Regions from separate parts of the Sphingomonas sp. BL-S-30 genome, predicted to be linked through region 1. Evidence: riboswitches for the same ligand, from Rfam matches in the RefSeq annotation. Region 1 holds a riboswitch; the other holds the start of a gene.
What was found. Region 1 has a riboswitch for cobalamin ahead of cobW (cobalamin biosynthesis protein CobW). Riboswitches for the same ligand answer to the same signal wherever they lie in the genome.

Region 2: another riboswitch for cobalamin. It lies ahead of metE (5-methyltetrahydropteroyltriglutamate--homocysteine S-methyltransferase); the one in region 1 lies ahead of cobW (cobalamin biosynthesis protein CobW).

Annotation. Positions count from the first base shown of each region.
Region 1 covers NZ_CM145481.1:2,981,385-2,986,117, forward strand. Annotated here, with positions in the region: gene ACZ1I5_RS13820 (histidine phosphatase family protein) at 5-562, shown strand; cobalamin riboswitch at 633-871, shown strand; gene cobW (cobalamin biosynthesis protein CobW) at 1,153-2,187, shown strand; gene cobN (cobaltochelatase subunit CobN) at 2,187-4,733, shown strand, end outside.
Region 2 covers NZ_CM145481.1:5,028,902-5,033,634, forward strand. Annotated here, with positions in the region: gene ACZ1I5_RS23620 (MFS transporter) at 1-1,275, shown strand, start outside; gene ACZ1I5_RS23625 (DUF1993 domain-containing protein) at 1,325-1,846, opposite strand; cobalamin riboswitch at 1,976-2,191, shown strand; gene metE (5-methyltetrahydropteroyltriglutamate--homocysteine S-methyltransferase) at 2,305-4,614, shown strand; gene ACZ1I5_RS23635 (acyl-CoA thioesterase) at 4,601-4,733, shown strand, end outside.

The sequences.
Region 1 (4,733 bases):
GACCCTGCTCTGCCATGCCGCCACCGCCATGAGCCGCGTCGGCGGGTTCGCCGATCCCGCCGAGCCGCTCGACACGGGGGGGCTGCGCGCAGCGACCGGCCTGCGCATCCCGGGGCCCTCCCCACGGCGTGTCGCCACCAGCCCGGCGTCGGCCGCGCGCCAGACGGCGGAAGCGCTTGGTCTGACCGCCGATATCGATGCGGCGCTCGGCGATATCGATCATGGCGACTGGAGCGGGAAAAGCCTTGCCGAGATCAATGCCGCCGATCCCGAGGCTGCTGCCGCATGGATCGCCGATCCCGGGGCGGGCGCGTCCGGCGGCGAGACGATGGCGGCGGTCAGCGTGCGTGTCGCCGAGTGGCTCGCCAGCCAGGCCGGACGGGATGTGCCCGTGCTGGCGATCACTCACCCGGCCGTGGTGCGCGCGGCGATCGCCGCTGCCCTGTCGCTGCCGATCGGCGCGACGTGGCGGATCGATGTCGCGCCCCTCTCGGTGACGGTCTTGTCGTTCAATCGCATCTGGCGGTTGCAGTCGCTCGGCCCGGTCACCGGCAGCGGATAAAGAAATCTCCATATCTTGCCGATGGGTTGGCAACCGCCTATTGGCGCGCTTGAGGAACGGGGTTGCCCCCGCGCCTCGTGATCGCGCCGGTGCCCCGAAAGGGGCTTAATCGGGAATGCGGTGCGGACGGCTTCAGCCGCCCAACTCCGCGGCTGTCCCTGCAACTGTAAGCGGCGAGCGCGATGCACACCGCCTCTCTTCGAGAGGCAAGCCACTGGGCCGATCGCGCGAGAGCGCGAAGGCCTGGGAAGGCCGTGCATCAAGCTATGACCCGCGAGCCAGGAGACCTGCCAGCGCACCGGTCGCTCTTGCCCTGGTCCAGGGAATGGCCAAGGCACGGAACTCCGTCTGAGCGACGAACCATGCGGCTGGGGCCGCATCGGTGCATGGTGCCGGGTGCTTTTGGCGTCCGCCCGTCGTCGTGCATCGACCGTTCGCCCAGGCGAACGGCACGCCCCCGCCACCGATGTTGCTCATGACGCCTTCGCGGATCGTGCGCGGCGCCTCGCGGCTGCGGGCGACGCAAGAGTTTCCCATTGGCGTGCGATCCATGATCGCGCACCTGTCGACGTCGAAGAAGGAGAAGCAGCGTGAGCAAAGTGCCCACTACCGTCATCACCGGATTTCTGGGGGCCGGCAAGACCACGCTGATCCGCCATCTGCTGGAGAATGCGCAGGGGCGTCGCATCGCGCTCGTGATCAACGAGTTCGGCGATATCGGCGTCGATGGCGAGCTGCTCAAGGGCTGCAATGACGAGGCCTGCCCGGAAGATGACATCGTCGAGCTGGCCAATGGCTGCATCTGCTGCACCGTCGCCGACGACTTCCTGCCGACGATGCAGAAGCTACTCGACCGGCCCAACCCGCCCGAGCACATCATCATCGAGACCAGCGGGCTCGCGCTCCCCAAGCCGCTGGTCAAGGCGTTCCAATGGCCGGACATCCGCACCCGTGCGACCGTCGACGGCGTCATCGCGCTGATCGATGCCGATGCGGTCGCGGCCGGACGCTTCGCCACCGACGAGGCGGCACTGGCGGCTGCACGCGCGGCCGACCCCAATCTCGACCATGATTCGCCGCTGGAGGAGCTGTTCGAGGAGCAGCTCGGCTGTGCCGACATGGTCGTGCTCAACAAGACCGACCTGGTCGATGCCGAGACGCTTGCGCGGGTCGAGGCGCTGGTCGACGCGGAGACGCGGCCCGGCGTACGGATCGTGCGCGCCGATCACGGCGCGGTCGATATCGCCGCGTTGCTCGGCATCACCGCGGCAGCCGAGGACGATCTCGATTCGCGCAAGTCGCATATCGACGATGGCGAGGAGCATGATCACGACGATTTCGACAGCTTCGTCGCGACCGGCGGTGAAGTTGCCGATCTCGACGCGCTCGTCGCCCGGCTGGGCGAGGTCATCGCCAAACACGATGTACTGCGCGTCAAGGGCATGGTCGCGGTCGCGGGAAAGCCCAGCCGCCTCGTCATCCAGGCGGTCGGCCCGCGCGTCCAGCATTTCTTCGATCGCGCGTGGAAGCCCGAAGAAGCGCGCCGCACTCAGCTGGTGGTGATCGGCCAGAAGGGGCTGGACCGCGCGGGAATCGAAACCGAACTCGCGAGCGTCCTCGGCTGATGCATCTGCTGTCCGCCACGCCGGGGACGGTTTCGAACGGCGACGAGGCAATCGACCTCGACCAGTCGCCGGGCGATATCGTGTTCCTGACCGTGGCGGATAGCGAGCTGGCGTGTTTCGCGCGGGCGGCCGAGGCGCTGGGCGATGGCGCGCCGCGTATCCGGCTGGCGAACCTGCTCCAGCTCAAGCATCCCTATTCGGTCGATCTCTATGTCGAGAAGGTGATCGCGAAGGCGAAGTTCGTCTGCGTCGTCCTGCTCGGCGGCAAGGCCTATTGGCCCTATGGGATCGACGAGATCGCCGCGGTTGCCCGCGCGCACGGCATCGCCTTCGCCGCGATCGCCGATGGACGCGAGGACGATCCGGCGCTCGACGCCGCCTCGACCCTGCCGCCCGAGACCTGTGCCCGGCTGCGCGACTATCTGCGCCAGGGCGGGGTCGCCAACGCAATCGGTTTCCTGCGCACCGCCGCTCGCCTGATCGCCCGAGACATCGGCACACCCGACGATCCGGTTCCGGTTGCCGATGCGGGATTGTATGTGAAGGGGGTCGATCGCCCTGCCCTGGCCGATCTGCATGCGCGCTGGACCGAAGGACGGCCTGTCGCCCTGTTCGTCTTCTACCGCGCCCTGACTATCGCCGGCACGCTCGACGCGGTCGATGCCATGGTCGCCGAACTCGAGGCGCAGGGCCTGAACGTCGCCCCGGTCTATGTCCGGGCGCTGCGCGAACCGTTCGCGGTCGACTGGCTGCGCGGGCTGATTACGGAACTGCGGCCCGACGTCATCCTCAACGCCACCTCGTTCGCCGCATCGTCGCCGGGCGAGAACAGGATCGGCGGCGTACTGGAGACCGCGGACTGCGTGATCCTCCAGACCGTGTTCGCCGGTGTCGAGCAATCGGCCTGGACAGACTCCCCACGCGGTCTCGGCCCGCGCGATCTCGCGATGAACGTCGCGCTGCCCGAAATCGACGGCCGGCTGTTCAGCCGCGCGGTCGCGTTCAAGGCCGCCGAGCGGTTCGACGCGCGCACCGAATGCGGCATCATCGTGCCCAGGGTTGCTCCCGACCGGGTCGCCTTCGTCGCCCGACTCGCCGCCAATTGGGCGAGGTTGCGCCGAACGCCGGCAGCGGAACGCCGGATCGCGCTGGTCCTCGCCAACTACCCCAATCGCGACGGCCGGATCGGCAACGGCGTCGGCCTCGACACGCCAGCCAGCGCGGCGGCGATCCTCGCCGCACTCGGCGGTTCAGGCTACGCGATCGGCGCAGCGCCCACCGACGGTGTCGCGCTGATGGACACGATGCTGGCGGGCGTCACCAATGCGCTCGATTCGATCGACCGGCCGGGCGAGATCGCACTGGCGATCGCCGACTATGCCCAAGCCTTCGACACCCTGCCCCAGGCCGTGCGCAACGCGGTGAGCGAGCGCTGGGGCGCAGCCGAGGCAGACCCGTTCGTGCGGGACGGTGCTTTCCGCCTCGCGGTGCACCGGTTCGGCAATATCGCGGTCGCGGTCCAGCCGGCGCGCGGCTATAATGTCGATCCCAAGGCGACCTATCACGATCCGGCATTGGTGCCGCCACACGCCTATCTCGCCTTCCATTTCTGGCTGAACCGGCATTTCGGCGCGCATGCAGTCGTCCATGTCGGCAAGCACGGCAATCTCGAATGGCTGCCGGGCAAGGCACTGGCGCTGTCCGAGACGTGCTTTCCCGAGATCTGCGCCGGCCCGGTGCCGCAACTCTACCCGTTCATCGTCAACGATCCCGGTGAGGGCACCCAGGCCAAGCGCCGGATCGGCGCAGCGATCGTCGACCACCTCACCCCGCCGCTGACCCGTGCGGAAAGCTATGGGCCGCTCAAGCAGCTCGAAGCGCTGGTCGACGAATATTATCTCGCCGCCGGCATGGACCCGCGCCGGATCGCGCATCTCAAGGGCGAGATTCTCAACCTCGCGCGCTCGCAGGGTCTCGATACCGATGCCGGCGCGGTCGGCGATGGCGACGATGCGCTCGCCGCGCTCGACAATTATCTGTGCGAGCTGAAGGAAATGCAGATCCGCGACGGGCTGCACATCTTCACCCGCTCGCCCGAAGGCCGGCTGCGCACCGACCTGCTGATCGCGCTGTCGCGCACCCCGCGCGGCTATGACAGTCCCGGCCAGGCCTCGCTGCTGCGATCGATGGCGGACGATCTGCGGCTCGGCTTCGATCCGCTCGATTGCATCATGGGCGATGTCTGGGACGGACCGAAACCGGCGCCGCTTGCTGAGATATCGAATGACCTGTGGCGGACGTTCGGGGACACCGTCGAGCGCCTCGAACTGCTGGCGATCGCGCTGGTCGAGGGCATGGAAGCCCCGGGGCCCGCGTCAGCGACGGTATTGCAGGCCGTGCTCGGCGATCTCGCCGCGCGGGTCGACGCCTGTGGCGATGCCGAACAGTCCGCGCTGCTCGCCGGCCTCGATGCGCGCTTCATCGCGCCCGGCCCCTCGGGCGCTCCCACCCGGGGACGGCCCGACGTGCTGCCGACCGGGCGCAAC
Region 2 (4,733 bases), 2.0 Mb from region 1:
GAGGATGCCGCGCTCGGCTGGGCGCATTGGCGGCTGATGATCGTGCTGGTCGTCGCGCTGATCATCGATGTGATGAAGCCGGCCTCGCTCGGCTTCACCGTGCCCGGCATGATCGGCGAATATCATGTGCCGCGATCGACCGTGTCGCTGGTGCCGTTCTTCGCGCTGATGGGCACCGTGGTCGGGTCGGTCGTGTGGGGCGTGATCGCCGATATCTATGGGCGCAAGGCCTCGATCCTGCTCTCGGCGGTGATGTTCGTCGGCACCTCGATCTGCGGCGCGATGCCGTCGCTCGCCTGGAATATCGGCATGTGTTTCATGATGGGCGCGGCGGCGGGCGGCATGTTGCCGGTGACATACGCGTTGCTCGCGGAGATGATGCCCAACCGGCATCGCGGCTGGAGCCTGGTGCTGGTCGGCGGGCTCGGCGCGGTCGGCGGCTATTTCGCGGCGAGCGGGCTCTCGGCGGTGCTGCAGCCGATCTTCGGCTGGCGCATATTGTGGCTGGCAAACCTGCCGACCGGGCTCAGCCTCATTCTGCTGGGCGCGCTCATCCCTGAATCGGCCAAGTTCCTCCTCGCCCGGGGGCGCAAGGTGGAAGCGGAAGCAGTGATGCGGCGCTTCGGGGCAACTGTGCGGCGCGGGCCCCCGCCAACGACGACCGGGGTCAACCACGGGCCGCTGACGGGCAGGCGGATGATCGGCAAGCTCACCGCGCTGACCGTGGCCGCACTGACCTGGGGCCTGATCAATTTCGGCCTGTTGCTGTGGCTGCCGGCCGATCTCGTCGCCAAGGGCTATTCAGTCGCGGTGTCGAGCCGGCTGCTGGCGGAAAGCTCGCTGATTGCTTTTCCGACCGTGTTTCTGGCGGCGCTCATGTACAGCCGCTGGAGCACCAAATGGTTGCTCGTCACCATGATCGGCGTGACGCTTGCCGGCTTGCTCGGCGTGCTCAGGCTGGAGCTGGCGGGAACGGGCAGCCCGGTGCTGCCGGTCGCGCTGCTGATCGTCGGCTCGAACGGCATCCTCGCCATCCTGCTGCCCTATACCGCCGAAAGCTTCCCGTTACGTGTGCGCGGCCGGGCGACCGGATGGGTCGCCGCCTGCACCAAGGCCGGCGGGCTGTTTGCGCAAGGACTGAGCATCGCCGCGCTGATCCCGTCCATGGGACTGGCGGCGGTCATCATCATGGCGCCGGCGGTGGTCGCGCTTGGCCTGGTCGCCTGGTTCGGGCGCGAGACGCGCGGCGGTGATCTGCGCCACCTCGACGCATAAAGCGCGAGACGCCGATAACGACGAGGTCGGGCCAGACCTTCGTCACGCCCTACCGCTTGATACGCGGCGTTCCCATGAAATCGCGTTTGCCCAGCTTCACGCCTTGCGCGCGCAGGATCGCATAGGCCGTTGTCGCGTGGAAATAGAAGTTCGGCTGCGAGAAGGAGAGCAGGAAGTTCGCGCCCGTGAAGGGCATGATGGTTTCCCCGAAGGCGAACTGCGTATCGCAGTCCGCCAGGGCGTCGAACGCGTCGCGATCGAGCGCTTTCAGGCTGGTGACCGCCGTCTGCAGGATGCCGTGCAGGCCGGCAAAGTCGGTCGGCCAGGCCGATCGGTCGGGCGAGAAGCTGCCGGCCCGGACCCCCTCGATTCCGCCGACCGAATGGGCGGCGCAGGATTTCACCTGATAGCCGAAGGGCAGCATGTCCGGTGCGAGGCGGGTGTCGATCAGCTCCGCTTCCGTCCTGCCCTGTTCGGCGCAGAATGCCGCCGCCTTGTCGACCAGCGCATCGACCGCGCCCAGGATCTGGAGGTTGGACGGTACGACGGCATCGTAAAGGGAGAAGGACATGGGTTCTGGCTCCGGCTGACGTTGCGGGGCTTATGGAGGCTCGTCATGGTCGCGTCCATGTGCCGTTCGGTATTGAAAGCATCATATAAAGAATTCTTTATATGATGCTTGACGCGCCCGTCGTAACCTCTATCCTGTGATGGTCGAGGTTCTTCGCCCGGTTGCCCGGTCGGAGCTAAGACGGGAAGCCGGTGCGGCCCTTGGGCTTATTCCGGCGCTGCCCCCGCAACTGTGAGCGGTGAGCGGCGGTCCATTTTGCGTCACTGGTCCGGACAAGGGACCGGGAAGGCCGGATCGTCGCATTGACCCGCGAGCCAGGAGACCTGCCTCGTCAGATAACGTCCTCCGGCGGGGTGCCCGGTCAGGCCGCGTGCAACACCGCGCCCCGGCTTGTCATTAGGGCGTGTGCCCGTTGCCGTGCGTCCGGCCTTCACCTTGCCCAACGCAAGGCCAAGACGATGACCATCTCAGTCGCAACCCTCGGTTTCCCCCGTATCGGCCCGCGCCGCGAGCTGAAGTTCGCGCTCGAAAGCTTCTGGTCGGGCAAATCGGATGCCGACGCTCTGTCGCTCGCGGCACAGGGCTTGCGCGCCGCTGCCTGGGCGCGGCAAAGGGCGTTGGGCGCCGACATCATCCCCAGCGGCGACTTCTCGCTCTACGACCATGTGCTCGATACCTCCGCGATGCTCGGCGCGGTGCCGGCGCGCTATGGCTGGAACGGCGGCAAGGTCGGCCTCGACACTTATTTCGCCATGGCGCGTGGGACGCAGAGCGCGAAGAGGCATGAAGGCTGCGCGCATGGGCTGGACAGCACCGCGCAGGAAATGACCAAATGGTTCGACACCAACTATCATTACATGGTGCCGGAACTGAGCGCAGGACAGCAATTCGCGCTGTCGACGAGCAAGGCAGTCGACGAATTTCTCGAGGCCAAGGCACTCGGATACCATACGCGGCCGGTGCTGCTCGGGCCGGTGACCTGGCTGACGCTGGCCAAGGGCAAGGACGTCGCCCCGCTGTCGCTGCTCGAGGCAGTGCTGCCGGTCTATGAGGAAGTGCTGGCGCAGCTTGCACAGGCGGGTGCCGACTGGGTCCAGATCGACGAACCCTGCCTGGTGCTCGACCTCGACGACGATCAGCGCGCGGCGCTGAAGCAAGCGTACAGGCGCCTGTCAGTGAACGGGCCGAAGGTGATGCTCGCGACCTATTTCGGCGCGCTCGGCGACAATCTGGAACTGGCGACCGACCTGCCGGTGCACGGGCTGCATATCGATCTGGTCCGTGCGCCGGAGCAGCTCGAGCCGGTGTGGCAGCGTGCCCGGCCCGACCTGCTGCTGTCGCTCGGCGTGATCGACGGGCGGAACGTCTGGCGGGCCGATCTCGATGCGCTGATCGCGCGGATTGCGCCCGTCGCGGCCGAGCGCAACCTGGTGCTCGCGCCGTCCTGCTCGCTGCTGCACGTGCCGGTCGATCTCACGATCGAGACCGCGCTCGACTCTGAGGTGAAGCAGTGGCTTGCCTTTGCCGTGCAGAAGATCGGCGAATTGTCAGTGCTGGCACAGGCGCTGAACCAGGGCGCCGAGACGGTTGCCGCGCCGCTGGCGCTGGCCCGGGCGGCGGTCGAGTCGCGCAAGACGTCGCCGCTGATCCACAATCCCGCCGTCGCGGCGCGGCTGGCGGCGGTCGATCTCGACATGACCAGGCGGACGTCGCCCTTCGCGGATCGCCGCGTGGCGCAACAGGGGCGGCTGGGCCTGCCGAGCTTCCCGACCACGACGATCGGGTCCTTCCCGCAGACGCCGGAAGTGCGCAAGGCGCGTGCCGCGCACATCAAGGGCGAGATCGACGACCTGGCCTATGAGCAGTTCCTGCGCGTCGAGACCGCCACGACGGTCGAGTGGCAGGAAAAGATCGGCCTCGACGTGCTGGTGCATGGCGAGTTCGAGCGCAACGATATGGTGCAGTATTTCGGCGAGCAGCTATCCGGCTTCGCCTTCACCCGCAGCGCCTGGGTGCAGAGCTATGGCTCGCGCTGCGTGCGGCCGCCGATCTTGTACGGCGATGTCGCGCGGCCGAAGCCGATGACGGTCGAGTGGTGGCGTTATGCCCAGTCGCTGACGAGCAAGCCGATGAAGGGCATGCTGACCGGGCCGGTCACGATCCTCAACTGGTCGTTCGTGCGCGACGACCAGCCACGCTCGCAGAGCTGCCGCGAGATCGCGCTGGCGATCCGCGACGAGGTGATCGACCTGGAGGCGGCTGGCGCGGCGGTGATCCAGATCGACGAGGCGGCCCTGCGCGAAGGGCTGCCGCTGCGCCGCGCCGACTGGCAGGCCTATCTCGACTGGGCGGTCGAATGCTTCCGCCTGACCGCGTCGGGCGTGCGCGACGACACCCAGATCCACACCCATATGTGCTATTCGGAGTTCAACGACATCCTGCCCTCGATCGGCGCGATGGACGCCGACGTCATCTCGATCGAGACCGCCCGGTCGCAGATGGAGCTGCTCGATGCCTTTGCCGATTATGCCTATCCCAACGAGATCGGGCCGGGGGTGTACGACATCCATGCACCGCGCATCCCCGCCGAAGCGGAGATGACGGGGCTGCTGACGCTCGCGGGCAAGCGCCTGCCGGCCGAGCAGCTATGGGTGAACCCCGATTGCGGGCTCAAGACGCGCAAATGGGAGGAAGTTCGCCCGGCGCTGATCGCGATGGTCGCGGCGGCGCAGCGCATGCGCGTGCGGGGTGCCTATGACGCGGCCTGAGACCCCGCTCGAAACGATGCCGGACGAGCAGCCCGCCGTGCGCGTGACGGCGGTGCCGGCCGACGCCAATGTCTATGGCGATATCTTCGGCGGCTGGCTGATGAGCCAGATGGACCTCG